3 regions of the Priestia sp. P5_B4 genome follow, and region 3 is predicted to be linked to each of the others. Evidence: riboswitches for the same ligand, from Rfam matches in the RefSeq annotation. Region 3 holds a riboswitch; each other region holds the start of a gene.

Region 1 (5,499 bases), on a different contig from region 3:
TAATGCAGCCAAAGGTGAAATACCCATATTTGTAGAAAATACTTTTGGTTCTACTACACGTCTTACTACCGTAATGACTCCAAATAGAATAAATAAGCCGATTGCTAATGAGTCATGCTCTTGCGTAAGAGCAAAAATCCCCCATGGAACGAGCACCGAGCCCGTCCCAAGGATTGGTAAGATATCGACAATTACAATTAATAAGCTAAGCAGCGCGGTATACGGAACATCTAATAGCCAAAGCCCTACATAAGCCATTACAAACGTCATGACACTTAAGATAATTTGTGCCTTAATAAAACCAACCCCCGCTTGGATAAGCTGAGTGATGACAACTTGTAGCTTATATTTCGTTTCTTCTGTTAAAAATGACTTAATTTTATTTTTAATAGCAGGCAGCTCAAGGCTGATAAATACAAGCGCTACTAAATAAATAAGAAACTCTAGTAGAAACCCAGGAACAGTAGCAGCAAAGCTAATGATGATTTCCACGGTACTTTTTAATAGAGAATCTAATGAATTTACGGTTTTTTCAAGCGTGCGCTCGATAGAAGAAATCACTTCTGTAGGAAGAGCGTTTGAATAGTATTTCCACTTAATAATAGTTGGATAAATCGCGGTTTCATAGATTTCTTTTACAAAGGAAGGCGCTATCTTTGAAAGAGCAACCACTTGCGTAACGATTGTCCGAACAATAAAAAATCCAATAAGTATGAGCGAAACAACATATAAAATGAAGGTCATAAGCACTGCGTAGACTCTCTTCATTTTAAAAGATTGATGCAATTTTTGAACAATACCCTCAAGCGCTAATGCTGTTAATAAAGCAAACACAATCGGTAAACTGTAAGGGATTAACAAACATACGATTACTATCGAGGCGATGACCCATATTCGCTTTTTCCACATACTCTACTATCCCCCAACTAGCTAAGCTATCTCTATATTTATTGATAAAGAAAGGAACCAGTGACTGCTTTTATGTAAGAATAAAATTTGGATATATTTATACCTGATGTTACATATTATAGGGTCAATTTCCATAATAATAAAGGAATTATTATGAAAAAAGCTACTTATTCTAATTTTTTGAATAGAATAAGTAGCTTTTTAATTTATAAATTAGCCGGCTCTCATGACCTCTGTACCTTTTTTAGGGTCAAATTTGCCTTCAGATTTAGACATCACAATTGCTGCTAGTGTGTTTCCTACTAAGTTAACAACCGTACGTGCCATATCCATGATTCTGTCTACTCCAGCAATGAAGGCTAATCCTTCTGCCGGAACGCCGATTGTTCCAAGAGTAGCCAGTAATACAACAAATGATGTTCCTGGCACCGCAGCCATTCCTTTAGATGTAACCATCAATACCAGAATGAGCGTCAGCTGTTGAACGATCGTTAAATCAATACCATACACCTGCGCTAAGAATAACGCTGCAATCGCTTGATAAAGAACGGAACCATCTAGGTTAAATGTATAACCAATTGGTACAACGAACGATACGATAGCTTTTGGACAGCCCATCTTTTCAAGTTTTTCCATAATTCGCGGAAGAACTGTCTCAGAGCTAGATGTACTGTATGCTAACAACAGTTCATCTTTCATATAGCGGAATAAGTGGAAAATGTTAATTCCTGCCCATTTCGCAATTCCTCCTAATACAACAAGTAGGAAGAAAATTAACGCTAAGTAAACTAAGATAACAAGCTTTCCTAATGAAAGGAGTGAATCTAAGCCGAATTTTGAAACTGTTACACCAATTAAAGCAAATACACCAATTGGCGCCACTTTCATTACAAGGTTTACCACGTGAAACATTGCGTGAGAAACGCCGTCGAAGAATTGTACAACTGGCTTTCCTCTTTCCCCAATTGCCGCTACTCCTAGTGCAAATAACACTGTAAAGAAGATAATTGCTAGCATGTCTCCTTCAACAATTGACTGGAAAAAGTTTGTCGGAACAATGTGTAAGAAAGTTTCAGCCACTGACTTTCCTTCTTGCTGTTCGGATGTTTCAACGTATTGTGAAATATCACTCTTCTGTGCTGAATGAATGTCTACACCTTGCCCAGGATGAAAAATATTAGCAACCAATACACCGATTACAATTGCAAAAGTCGTAATAATTTCAAAATAGAGAATGGTTTTAACGCCGAGCTTTCCGACCTGTTTGCCGCTCCCTGCTCCTGCAACTCCAACGACTAAGCTTGAGATAACAATTGGAATAACAATCATCTTAATTAATCTTAAAAATAGGTCTCCTAGCGGCTGTAGGTATGTTACTACACGCGGATCGTTAAACCAAATTACCCCTACAAGAACACCGAGGATTAATCCGGTAAAAATCTGCGTAGCCAAACCAAAACGAATTTTTTTCATAGATGTACCTCCCCAAAGATGTATGACATTTGTATATACTTTTCTGAAAAAACAAAAAAAGACTATTCTTAAGAAAGAACAGCCTTTTACTTACGCTATTTTGGGCTCTTTCTCTCAATAAAGCAAACGGGGTTAACTGTCGGATTCGGAATTGAGAGTTTCCTACCTTTTGTAAGGATTCACCCCTAGGCAGCTTTACTGCCGATAATGATTCCCCCGCTCTATACGATTAAGCTTATTATTCAGTTTTTATAAAATTAAAACGATCTATACGTTGTCATACGTTTTTTACAGTCAATAAAACTAAACAGAAGTCTTACTTTTACTTAACTTTATACTGCACAAATATTAATTTACTATTTTTCGACACGTTTTGTCAATACCCATGTTTATAAAACGCTTTCAAAAGGCGATAATATATATTTATACAAAAAAGCTATTGCAATGTTGCAATAGCTTTTTCTTGCTCTTTGAGTCTCTATTAGAAGTTTAAGGGACTAAAGAACACGCATGTTTATTTTATAAAAATACAAAATATAGAATAGCTGCTAACACAATTCGATATAGTGCAAACGGTACTAATTTGATACGATTAATTAATTTCAGGAAAAAGCGAATAGACACCAGCGCAAAAATAAAGGCGCTGATAAAACCAGCAATAAAAAACGGTAGTGCATCTGATGTGAAATACTGCCAGTTTTTAACCAATGAAAGTCCACTTGCTCCTGCCATGATTGGCACTGCCATAATAAATGTAAAATCTGCCGCTGCCTTATGGCTCATTCCAAGAAGAACCCCTCCTGAAATCGTTGAGCCTGAACGAGAAAAACCTGGCCAAAGAGCAATACATTGAAACAGTCCTATACCCAGTGCTTGTCCATAAGACATTTGGTCCACCGTCTCTACACGCGGACGTTTAGGTCCAAACAAATCTGCTAGAATCATTAATACAGCTCCGACTACTAAGCCAATTAGCACCGTATTTAAAGAAAACAAATGTTCATCAATGTAATCATCAAACAAAAGACCTAACACTCCTGCGGGTAACAGACCAACAATTACTTGCATTAAATTCAAGCGATTTGTCGGTCCAATTGGAGCGGCTGGCTTTTTTCCCAATCCTAATAAATTAATGAAACGATCTTTAAAAATAACTACTACTGCTAAGATCGACCCTAGCTGAATAACAATTTTAAATGTATTAGCTACGGGAGATGAAAATAATTCTTTTGAATTTAACCACAGGTCATCCACAATAATCATATGCCCAGTTGACGAAACAGGAGCAAACTCTGTTAAACCTTCTACAATCCCTAAAATGATTGCTACAATAATTTCCCACATAAAGCTATATACCTTGCCTTTCTTTCAAATTAATAAGCTTATCGCTTCGTTTTCCATGCTCAACTATTTTCCTATTTTGACACTTGCTTTTTTATCATAATTGTTAAAACTATGAAATACAATGTGTATTTGCAAAAAGATAAGAATCTTTAATAATTTGTAATAAAAACCTTACATGCTATAACCAAAAAACAAGATATCAGCTTTTATTTGTTTTAAAAAGCAGTCGCTATGTTCGGTATAAAATCCAGGCCCTTAGCTAAAAATGAATCATCTAGACTATTTTTCTTTAGTGTGAAAAAATGACTAAATGATTATGTTTTTTCCATCCCCTTTACTGTCATCTATCATTTTAATCAACTAGTGCTTGCTTATACGACATATCCCCTAAGTAATTTGAAACTTTTTTCTCTCTTTTCTCGTATATAGTAGTATCTTTTTTAGGAGGCTTTTTACTATGAATGGAAATGTACGTACAATGAAATGGGTCACTGCTGGGTATGAAGCCTTGCTGGGAATTCCTTTAATTGGCGCGGGGATTGTTATGGGCTTTAGTTATACTCCTCTTTTTATTGGATTTATTCTTCATGCTATCACACTCATTTTAGCTAATAGACGAGGGTTATCTGCGTATGGAAACATACTAGGGATTGTTACTTCACTGGTTGCTTGGATTCCATTTTTAGGGTTTGTTATGCACATTATTACAGCTATTGTGATTGCAATCGATGCTGCTAGACAACGTTGATTGTCTAGCTTTTTTTATTTAAGGGTTGATTTTTTACCGAATGATGGTAAACTTAAGCCGTAAATTGAATAATTTGAATGTTATTTCTACTAGGGGTGTCTGATAGCTCAGACTGAGAGAAGAGTGCTATAAAACTCTTTAACCCTTTGAACCTGATTTGGGTTATACCAGCGGAGGGAAGTAGTCTTGAAAAGAATAGTATATGTTTATTCTTTTTTCGCCTATTCCATCGGGTTCTGTCTATCACAGAACCCGATTTTTTTATGGTTCGGTATAGCTACACTTTATGCGAAACCGGAGGAATATGTAATGTCAAAACAAAATGTATCAGTTTCTATGAAAAAGCCTTTTCCAAACAGTCACAAAGTATATGTCCAAGGATCCAGAGAAGATCTTAAAGTGCCTATGCGTGAAATCCATCAGTCTCCTACTACAGGATCTTTTGGGGAAGAAGAAAATAATCCCGTACGTGTATACGACACGAGTGGTGTTTATACAGATCCCTGTTATGAAATTAATTTACAAAAAGGATTACCGGCTCTGCGCGAAAAGTGGATTGCAGAACGAAACGATGTAGAAACATATCAAGGCCGTACGGTTCAGCCACAGGATAACGGTTATTATGATGGTGATCCAAGAGATCAGTACGAGCGCTTTATCACTAATCGTTTACCTTTGCGCGCGAAAAAAAATCAAAATGTAACGCAAATGCACTATGCGAAAAAAGGAATCATCACGCCCGAAATGGAATTTATCGCTATTCGTGAACAGATGGATCCTGAAGTCGTGCGTGAAGAAGTAGCAAGAGGACGTGCCATTATCCCTAATAATATCAATCACCCTGAGAGCGAACCGATGATTATCGGCCGCAAATTCCACGTAAAAATCAATGCTAATATCGGAAATTCAGCTATTCGTTCAGCTATTGAAGATGAAGTAGAAAAAATGACATGGGCAACGCGTTGGGGAGCCGATACAATTATGGATTTATCAACAGGAAAGGATATCCACACAACGCGCGAATG
Region 2 (5,499 bases), on a different contig from region 3:
ATGAAAACGGCTATTAACGCCAATACGCCTCCTCCAGTAGCTACCAGATCTTCCATAAAGACCAGCTTGGTTGCTGGCTTTGCTTTATTTAAATGAACAAAGCTTTGCGTAAAAACATTGACCTCTGCGGTATTCATTCCGACATCGTGCAAAATTTCTTTCATCGCCTTAAATAGGACAAACATCTCAAGTAACACCGAGATGCCAAGTACTGCAATATTTAAAATAAAGCCTGAAGACTTCGTGGGATGAAGAATGTGGTGATATCCTTCTTTAATCGTTTCAAACGCCATAATTCCTACTACAAGAACCGCTCCTAATAGAACGAGATTAACCAATCGGCCGAAACCATTTGGAAATCTTTTGGTCGGGGCTTTTTTACTTAATGCCGAACCTATAAAGACAAAAAACTGATTAGCTGCATCTCCTAAGCTGTGCATCGTTTCAGCAAACATTGCTACATTCCCTGTTAAAGCGAAAGCAATTCCTTTAATGATAGAGATAATGGTATTAACTACAGCGGCCATGATGGCCGATTTATTTCCCTTTCGCAACAATTTAATTAATTCACTCATACAATCCCTCCGTTTGCGCCTTTGATGAGATTCGATTACGGTTAGTGTATGTGAATTTAAAAATTAAAAACCTCCAACATACAAGTTGGAGGTTTTTAGTCATGTTTCATTATTTTTTAAAACGGTACGGTACAGTTGTAACAATTACATTTTTACGGTAAAGCAAATGTGCTTTTAACAGCAGACTGGACTGATTGTGAAGGATATTTTGCCAGCTTTTTTTCGTAATGAATTGCGGAATAACGACCGTAATAGCCATATTATTTTCCCGGGCTTTTTCCTCAGCCATATCGATGAATCGAAACAGCGGCCGCACTAAGCTGCGGTATTGAGAATGAAACGTAACAATACGAATATCAGGCTGCCACTTCTCCCACTTCTCTTCCATTCTCTTTTCGCTTTCTCGATCAAAGGCTACATGTACTGCAATAACGGTATCGCCAATCGTTCTTGCATAATTTAATGAATTTTCTACTACCTTTGTCATTCCTGCTACAGGAACAATGACCACACTTCCTTCAAGCTTTCCAATCTTTTCTCCTTGCTTAATGCGAAGCTGCTCTCCTACCGCTTCATAATGCGTATGAATGCGATGAAAAATATAGACAATAACCGGTAAGAAAATGAGCACGGACCATACTTGTGAAAACTTCGTTGTAAACAAAATAATTAGCACAGTTAAGGTAATGAGGGCACCAATTAAGTTAATGGTTAGCTTCCCTTGCCAGCCGGCCGGCTTTTCTCTAAGCCATTTGACAATCATGCCTGTTTGAGAAAGCGTAAATGGAATAAACACCCCGACTGCATAAAGAGGAATTAATTGTTCAGTCGCTCCTTTAAAAGCTACAATTAAGACAATAGAAGCAATTCCAAGGGTCACAATTCCATTTGAATAGCCTAGTCGATCGCCACGAATTTGAAACATTCTTGGCATGTATTTATCAGACGATAAGTTGACAGCCAGCAAAGGGAAAGCTGAAAAGCCCGTATTCGCCGCTAGCACTAGAATTAGAGCTGTTGTGCCTTGAATAAAATAATAAAATCCATTTCGTCCAAACACACTCGATGCAATTTGTGATACAACCGTTTCATCTGCTTTTGGAGAAATGCCAAGCCAATAAGCTAAAAACGTGATGCCAGAAAATAAAACGGCTAAAATACCGCCCATCAGCATTAATGTATGAACAGCATTTTTTGCACCTGGCTCTTTAAAGTTAGGCACTGCATTTGAAATAGCTTCTACACCTGTTAATGCTGAACAGCCTGACGAAAAAGCTTTTAATAATAAAAACAAACTAATACCTGGCACTACTGTACCGAGAGAGGGATGAAGCTCAGGTGAAACTTGACCTGTCGCTATTTTAAACAAGCCTACCGCTATTAACAAAATAAGAGCAATAACAAATAAATAAACCGGATAAGCTAATACAGAAGCGGATTCTGTTACACCACGTAAATTTAAGACGGTAATAAAAATCACCAGCAAACACGCAATTACTACATTGTAATGATGCAGCGTTGGAAAAGCCGAAGTTAAGGCATCCGTTCCTGCTGAAACGCTCACAGCAACTGTTAAAATATAATCCACCAACAGTGATCCTCCAGCTATAAGCCCAGGATTTTCTCCTAAATTGGTTTTCGAAACAATATAAGCTCCTCCGCCTTGCGGATACGCATAAATAATTTGACGATACGAAAGAATTAAAGCCGTCAGCAGAACCAATACCCCAAGCGCAATTGGAATCGAATACCAATAGGCAAGAACGCCGACTGTTGCAAGTACAATCAAAATTTGTTCTGTTCCATAAGCCACTGAAGATAAGGCATCTGATGATAAAATAGCCAGTGCTTTAAGCTTACTAAGCTTTTGATCGCCTAACTCTTTTGTTTTAAGCGGCTTTCCAATCAATAATCGTTTGAGAACTGAATAGTTCACGTAATTTCCCTCCGATGATTGCTTAGCTACTATTTACTGTTCATTGCTAAGCTCAGTTACAAGTTCACGAATAAGTGATATTACTCCTAAAAAATACCTTTTTATGTTAAAAAAGCGCACAAAAAAAACACTAAGGGTTCTCAGCGTTTTTACACAGCTTAAACCTYCTCTCCAAAACGCTKATGRGGTTAGCTGTCGGATTCGGGCYWTRAGAGTAGCCCTACCTTTAAAAAAGGATTCACCCCAAGTGACAATGCACAAATTTGGGTCCCCCACTTCTGACGAATTAAGCGATAACAGGTCAATATAATTTTCGGTTAAAGGGTATGATCGATAACATGTTTCTTTCATAACTATCCTTTGTTCTTAGATAATATACTCCCGTACAAATGGTTTGTAAAGCATTATTTTACGCAAACCATAAAATAGTGCTTAAGGCGCTTTTAACAGAAAAACAAAAGGTCTTCTGCCCGCTTACAGAAGACCTTTTTGCTTTAACTTTTTGCTTTTAAAACGGCTGCTAGCTTGTTTTTCGTTTGAGGACCATAAATGCCATCCACATCATAAGGAAGATACACAAGCTGAAAACGTCTGACTGCATCTTTCGTTTGAACTCCATATATTCCGTCTACTGAACCTACTTTAAAATTCACCGCGTTTAATGCTTTTTGAAGCTGTTTCACGGCTTCTCCAGAATCACCTTGTTTTAAAATTCCATTTGGAAGTGGATATTGTTCCGAAGGTGGAGTTGGTGACGGTGTTGGAGATGGGTTTGGTGAAGTCCCTGAAGGAATAACAATTGTTTTTCCAACCTGTAGTGTTAAAGGATCAGAAAGCCCTGTATTCGCTTCTTGAAGCGCTTGTACTGTTATGTTGTACTTCTGTGCAATACTGTAAAGCGTATCTCCTTGCTTGATCGTATACGTTTTTGTACCTGGTTCAGAAGGTGATGGATTCGGAGTTGGTGTTGGATTGGGGTTTGGAACTGCACGACGAGGTAAATTTAAATATACGGCAATTCCTTTTGCATACGATTCACCCATKCTTTTTAAAAAAGCTTCGTTTTGGAGAAGTGCTGCATCGGTGCGGTTATCAATAAAGGCTATTTCAGTTAGTACTGCGGGCATATTTGTTAAGCGAAGCACCGCATAATTGGCTGATTTTCGACCGCGATTCGGATGATTATACGACAGCAGCGTTGGCTGTACTTGGCCGTGGACAATTGATTGAAACGTTTTACTGGCATTGCTAGCGCTTCTATAAACATAATCTTCATATCCTGTTCCTCCCCCGGCATTTACGTGAATAGACATAAATACATCTGCTCCCCACGAATTAGCTTGAGAAGCGCGCTGAGATAACGATAAAAAAGTATCTGTGGTACGAGTGGTTTTAATCGTAAAGTCACTGTAGGTGCTATTTAAATAGCTTATTAAATATTGTTGAATTTTTAAAACTAAGTTTTTTTCATACAGTCCGTTCGCTCCAACTGCTCCTGCATCTGCCCCACCATGTCCTGCATCTAGATAGATTTTTTTCATATTACTTGTCCCTCCTTATTGTTAACATATGTATGAGGGCAAAAAGTGCTACGTATACTAGCCTACTAAGTAGAAAATTACTAAAAAAAGAACCGCTACTCAAAGGCAGCGGTTTATTCTGCGTTGTAGACAGAATATTAAATAGGGATAGCTCTCAAGGAGTGACAGCTATATGCAGAGTGTTGATTCGTTGATCAAATGATAATAATTATCATTTTCATTTGAAGTATACACTAAAAGGAAAGTTTTGTCTATTCTATTATGAGAACAGGCCTATTTAAAAAGCAGAACGCCTATAACAATGAGAATAATCCAAATTGGAATGCTTATTAATATGCCTATTACTAAACCTTTAAAAAAATTTCCTTCTTGCATTTTCATTCCATTCCTCTCCAACAGTATTTTCTAATGATACTACGACTGGCTGAAAATTCTTTGAAGTTATACTGAAGTGCAGAGTGAACACATAAACAATCTCTCTATCTGTTATACACTACTTTTACATATAGATTCAATGAGACAAAAAGCTTATCCTTTTTAATTTTTATAACCAAATTCTTTCCTGTATCTAACAAAACCATAAAAAAGCCTCCTGTAAATTGTACGACAGGCAGCTATACTTGTTTTATGAACAGCTTAGTTCGATATTTAATATGCGCAATGTTATTCATTTTGAAAAACAAAAAAAGTCCGAGAGAACGTATAAACGATCTCTCGGACTTTTAGGAATTAATATTGGCTCATGTATTGGTCACGTTCCCAAGGATGAACTTGTGTACGGAACATATCCCATTCGATTTCTTTCGCTTCAACGAAGTGCTCTGCTAAGTGTTCACCTAATGCAGAAACCATAACTTCGTTTGATTGGAAGCTATCTAAAGCTTGAGCTAATGTTGCAGGTAAATCTACGATACCTTCTTCAATACGCTCTTCTTTTGTCATTACATAGATATTACGATCGATAGGTTTTGGAGCTTCAAGGTTGTTCTTGATTCCATCTAAACCAGCTTTTAATAGAACAGCCATTGCTAAATATGGGTTAGCAGCTGGGTCTACGCTACGTACCTCAACACGAGTTCCTACGCCGCGAGAAGCTGGGATACGGATTAATGGGCTACGGTTGCGAGCAGACCATGCAACGTAACAAGGAGCCTCATATCCAGGCACTAGACGCTTATAAGAGTTTACAGTAGGATTTGTTACTGCTGTAAAGCTGTGTGCGTGCTTGATGATACCTGCGATAAATTGACGAGCAGTATCACTTAGCTCTAGATTACCGTTTTCATCATAAAATGCGTTTTGACCATCTTTAAATAATGAAACGTTACAGTGCATACCTGAACCATTCACACCAAATAATGGTTTTGGCATAAATGTAGCATGTAAGCCATGTTTACGTGCAATTGTTTTTACAACAAGTTTGAACGTTTGGATATCATCACAAGCT
Region 3 (4,689 bases):
TTTGCGAGTAAAGTAGGAGTAGGAACAAAAGTAGAAATTGCTCTTCCGTACATTAAAGAACCAGTGAACATTTCATAGCGCTTGCTATTCGTTCACTGGTTTTTATTTGTTCGGAATAAAAGCGAATATTTTTTAAATATTTTATTTTAATGTTCGTGTATATTGTTGACTAAAGGATTTTTTTTTGATATATTATCAAATGGCTAGAAAATAACCGAATGATAATAAAAAAAGAAAATTCGGTCAATAACTTTTATCTTTTACCCAAAGAAAAAAGATGATGGGAGAATGTACAATGAACTCAAATTATGATGTTATTGTGGTAGGGGCAGGACCCGCTGGGATTTTTACTTGCTATGAGTTAACGTTAAAATTACCGGAAGCAACTATTTTATTAATCGATAAAGGACACGATATCTATCGACGTAATTGTCCGATTCTTCAGAAAAAAATCGAAAAATGTCCGCCTGCGGTTGGCAAAAAAGAGTTTGCTGGCTGTTTGCCCGCTTGTTCTATTACAAATGGTTTTGGTGGAGCCGGCGCATATTCAGACGGGAAATTTAATATCACCAGTGAATTTGGAGGTTGGATGACGGATTATCTATCTGAATCACAGGTGGTAGATTTAATTAAATATGTGGATGAAATTAATTTAAAACACGGAGCAACCGATACGATTACGGATCCGTTAACTGATAAAGTTCGTGAAATTGAAAAACGCGGATACGCAGCAGGATTAAAGCTATTGCGTGCCCAGGTGCGTCATTTAGGAACAGAGCAAAATTTGGAAATTTTAAAAAGCATTTATGAATACTTAAAAGAAAAAATTGATATGCAGTATAAAACGGAAGTAGCCGATTTAATAACAGAAAAAGAAGACGGTCAGCATATCGTGCGCGGTATCGAATTGAAGAATGGTGAAAGAATTACGGCTGATAAAGTGGTTGTTTCACCAGGTCGAGACGGCTCGAAGTGGATGAGCGACTTACTAAAAAAACGTCGTTTGAAAATGATTAACAATCAAGTGGACATTGGCGTTCGAGTCGAAACATCCAACGTTGTTATGGAAGAAATCAACAAGCACTTGTACGAAGGGAAATTCATTTACAATACGTCTGTAGGTACAAGAGTCAGAACGTTCTGCAGCAATCCTTCAGGACATGTGGTAGTAGAGAATCATTCAGGTATTATGTTAGCAAATGGACACGCATACAAAGATCCGAAGCTTGGAAGTCAAAATACGAACTTTGCGCTGCTTGTTTCTCATAAATTTTCGGATCCATTTGATCAGCCGAACGAATATGCGCACGAAGTATCAAGATTAGCTAATATGCTGTCAAACGGGGGCTTAGTTGTTCAAAAGTATGGAGATATTTTAAAGGGCCGTCGTTCAACAGCGACTCGAATTAAAGAAGGCTTTTTAGAACCAACGTTAAAAGAAGCTGTACCTGGTGACTTGGGCTTAGTGCTTCCTTATAATACGATGAAAAGCTTAATTGAAATGACAGAAGCACTGGATCATGTAACGCCTGGGTTAGCATCTGAACATACGCTATTTTACGGTGTGGAAGCGAAATTTTACTCCGCCCGTCCGAAGTTAAACGATAAGTTTGAAACTGAAATTTCTGGTTTATACGTGGGAGGAGACGGAGCTGGTATTACGCGAGGGCTCGCGCAGGCAAGTGCGTGCGGTGTGTGGGTAGCGCGTGACATTGTTGAAAAATTAAAGAATCGCAAAGCAAGTTCTGAACCTGTTACTGTATAAAAAAAGAGGCCGTCACGGCCTCTTTTTTTTATGTGTTAAATAACGAGAGCGACTAAGTAAAAAGTAAAGAACTTGTACCGCTCCAACTCCGATAGTTTTATATGATAATTACCCGCTCTTTTTTAAAAAGTATGACGGAATCCATCCTTCTATCGTGAACAGAATTAAATACAATAAGGCGAATTGATAAGGTCCATTTCTTTGCATCAATAAATTCAGTGGAATTTTAGGGAGGGTATATCAAGCAATACAAGGATAAAATCAACAGTTGAAAAGAGTTATTTTTTGATGAGTAAAATATTTATGAAAGCAATAAAGTACACGGATATTAGAATAATTATTCAAATTTATGAATGGGAGTTAATGAGAATAAAGTTCACTTTACAAACTATTTTTTGAATTAATTTTTTATCCATTAGATTGTAAGTCTTGTTAAATAAGTATTTGTGGTTTGTTGAAATATGATGTAAAAATTTTAAAATATAACAATTATCAACTTTTTATGATAAAATCATGCATTATTTTTGAATAAAAACTTGACAGAAACATATAAAATGAATTTTAATTAAAGTAACAATTATTATCATGCAAAAATATTAAAGAAAATTATTTGCTTAATCTCTTTTGTTTTATAAGAGAACGGGGGACCCATATTTGTGCGTAATGTACTTGGGGTGAATCTTGAATGAATCAAGTAGGGTAACTCACGTACCCGAATCCGACAGCTAACTCCGTAAGCATTCAGTGAGGGAATAACAGGTCTATGACACCATGATATTCTCATGGTTTTTTGTATAGCTAAAAATATTCCTAAACTATTAATCTGAAAATTTTTAATATATTGTATATTTTGAGTGTTATCGTTCTCAATGCATGGTAAAATAAGTATAGTAGTTAGAATCATTCTAATATAATTTATTTACGGGAGGTAAATCTATGAAGCTATCGACAAAGATCATTATCGCGCTAATTGCTGGTGCTATTGTAGGAGTGTTAATTAACGCTTTTGCTCCAAGTGCTTTTGCTCCGCTGGACAAGTACTTGTTTACACCGCTTGGCCAAATTTTCTTAAGCTTAATTAAAATGCTTGTTGTACCAATTGTGTTTTTCTCTATCACGTTAGGTGTAGCAGGTTTAGGAGATCCTAAAAAACTAGGAAGAATCGGGGCTAAAACAGTTTCGTACTTCCTAGTGACAACAACCGTTGCTATTGTAATTGGTTTATTATTAGCATTTGTTATTAAACCAGGAACATTTGGATCTTTTGATACAAAAAACGCTTCTTTTGAAGCCGAAAAAGCACCGCCAGTTGGAGAAACATTCTTAAATATGATTCCAGTCAATCCAATTCAAGCGATGGCTGAAGGGAATATGCTTCAACTTATCGTTTTCTCTATCTTTATCGGTTTTGGTATAACGATGCTTGGAAGTAAAACAAAAGGGCTTTACAATTTACTTGAGCAAGGCAATGAATTGATGATGTACCTTGTGAATCTAGTGATGAAGTTTGCTCCTTACGGAACATTTGGGCTTCTTGCAACAGCGGTCGGAAGTCAAGGCTGGCAGGCAATTAAAGCGATGGGGCTGTACATGATTGTAGTCGTGCTCGCACTGTTTATCCATTCAATCGTAACATATGGGGGATCAGTCGCTCTTATGGCCAGACGTAACCCAATTGAATTCTTTAAAGGTTTTGCTCCTGCGATGACAGTTGGATTCAGTACATCAAGCAGTAATGCAACGCTTCCGATTTCAATGAATGTGGCTCAAAAAAATCTTCGTGTCCCGGAGTCCATCAGCAGTTTTGTTCAGCCGTTAGGTGCTACCATTAACATGGATGGAACGGCAATTATGCAAGGTGTAGCGACTATTTTTATTGCACAAGTATACGGCGTTGACCTGTCGCTGGGTGCTCTTGTGACGGTTGTATTGACAGCAGTGCTTGCTAGTATTGGTACAGCAGGTGTGCCTGGAGTTGGTCTCATTATGCTAGCAATGGTATTGAGTTCGGTTGGTCTGCCTGTAGCAGGTATCGGATTGATTATTGGAATTGATCGCTTGCTTGACATGCTTCGTACATCTGTAAATATTACGGGAGACGCTGCGTGTGCCGTTATTGTGGCTGAGTCAGAAGCAAAGCGTATAGATAAATCTGTAACGCAATCAGCTTAATAAGCGTAAAAGCTCTAGCTATATGCTAGGGCTTTTTTTATTGGCAAGAAACTCTTCGTTTCAGCATACAGTTTAATAAGAGTGTATGTTTGAAAGGAGAGTGCGGAAATGAATAAAACTCATGTAATAAAGCCGCTGCTCGACGACGACTACCCAGTTATTTCATATGGAAAAGGAATTTATTTGTACGACCAAGATGGAAAAAGGTACATAGATGCTTCGTCGGGGGCAGTTACAGCAAGTATTGGACACGGCGTAAAAGAAATTATTGATGCGATGACCGATCAGGCACAGAAAGTTGCGTTTGTATATCGGTCGCAGTTTACAAGTGATCCAACAGAAGCCTTAGCTAAGAAACTATGTGAATTAAGCAGCAATCATTTCCAGTGGAGCTTTTTTGTTAACAGCGGGACAGAAGCGACTGAAACGGCTATGAAAACGGCAATTCAGCATTTTCAAGAGCAAGGAAAGCCAACCAAAACAAAGGTTTTGTCACGCTGGATGAGCTATCACGGTATTACAATAGGAGCTCTGTCTATGTCAGGGCACGTTGGAAGACGAAAACGCTTCTCGTCTTTGCTTGAAGATTATCCTTCGGTTTCGCCTCCTTATTGCTATCGGTGTCCATTTCATCAAACCTATCCATCTTGTAATCTTGCTTGTGCACGCGAATTGGAAACAGTTATCAAACGAACCGGCCCTGAACATATTGCTGCTTTTATTACAGAGCCCATTGTAGGAGCAGCCGGAGC

The links. A riboswitch is a leader RNA that binds a small molecule or an ion and turns the genes downstream of it on or off. The one in region 3 is predicted to bind cyclic di-AMP.
Region 1: another riboswitch for cyclic di-AMP. It lies ahead of AC1DRF_RS03035 (cation:dicarboxylate symporter family transporter); the one in region 3 lies ahead of AC1DRF_RS09920 (dicarboxylate/amino acid:cation symporter).
Region 2: another riboswitch for cyclic di-AMP. It lies ahead of AC1DRF_RS12680 (APC family permease); the one in region 3 lies ahead of AC1DRF_RS09920 (dicarboxylate/amino acid:cation symporter).

What each region holds. Positions count from the first base shown of each region.
Region 1 covers NZ_JBFULJ010000011.1:16,503-22,001, reverse strand. Annotated here, with positions in the region: gene ytvI (sporulation integral membrane protein YtvI) at 1-909, opposite strand, end outside; gene AC1DRF_RS03035 (cation:dicarboxylate symporter family transporter) at 1,123-2,382, opposite strand; cyclic di-AMP (ydaO/yuaA leader) riboswitch at 2,489-2,628, opposite strand; gene AC1DRF_RS03030 (undecaprenyl-diphosphate phosphatase) at 2,902-3,726, opposite strand; gene AC1DRF_RS03025 (hypothetical protein) at 4,184-4,474, shown strand; TPP riboswitch at 4,556-4,670, shown strand; gene thiC (phosphomethylpyrimidine synthase ThiC) at 4,784-5,499, shown strand, end outside.
Region 2 covers NZ_JBFULJ010000134.1:389-5,887, forward strand. Annotated here, with positions in the region: partial or broken gene AC1DRF_RS12675 (cation diffusion facilitator family transporter) at 1-575, opposite strand, end outside; gene AC1DRF_RS12680 (APC family permease) at 685-2,511, opposite strand; cyclic di-AMP (ydaO/yuaA leader) riboswitch at 2,674-2,814, opposite strand; gene AC1DRF_RS12685 (N-acetylmuramoyl-L-alanine amidase) at 3,006-4,052, opposite strand; gene glnA (type I glutamate--ammonia ligase) at 4,782-5,499, opposite strand, start outside.
Region 3 covers NZ_JBFULJ010000077.1:108-4,796, reverse strand. Annotated here, with positions in the region: gene AC1DRF_RS09930 (ATP-binding protein) at 1-78, shown strand, start outside; gene AC1DRF_RS09925 (NAD(P)/FAD-dependent oxidoreductase) at 296-1,765, shown strand; cyclic di-AMP (ydaO/yuaA leader) riboswitch at 2,367-2,521, shown strand; gene AC1DRF_RS09920 (dicarboxylate/amino acid:cation symporter) at 2,702-3,937, shown strand; partial or broken gene AC1DRF_RS09915 (aminotransferase class III-fold pyridoxal phosphate-dependent enzyme) at 4,046-4,689, shown strand, end outside.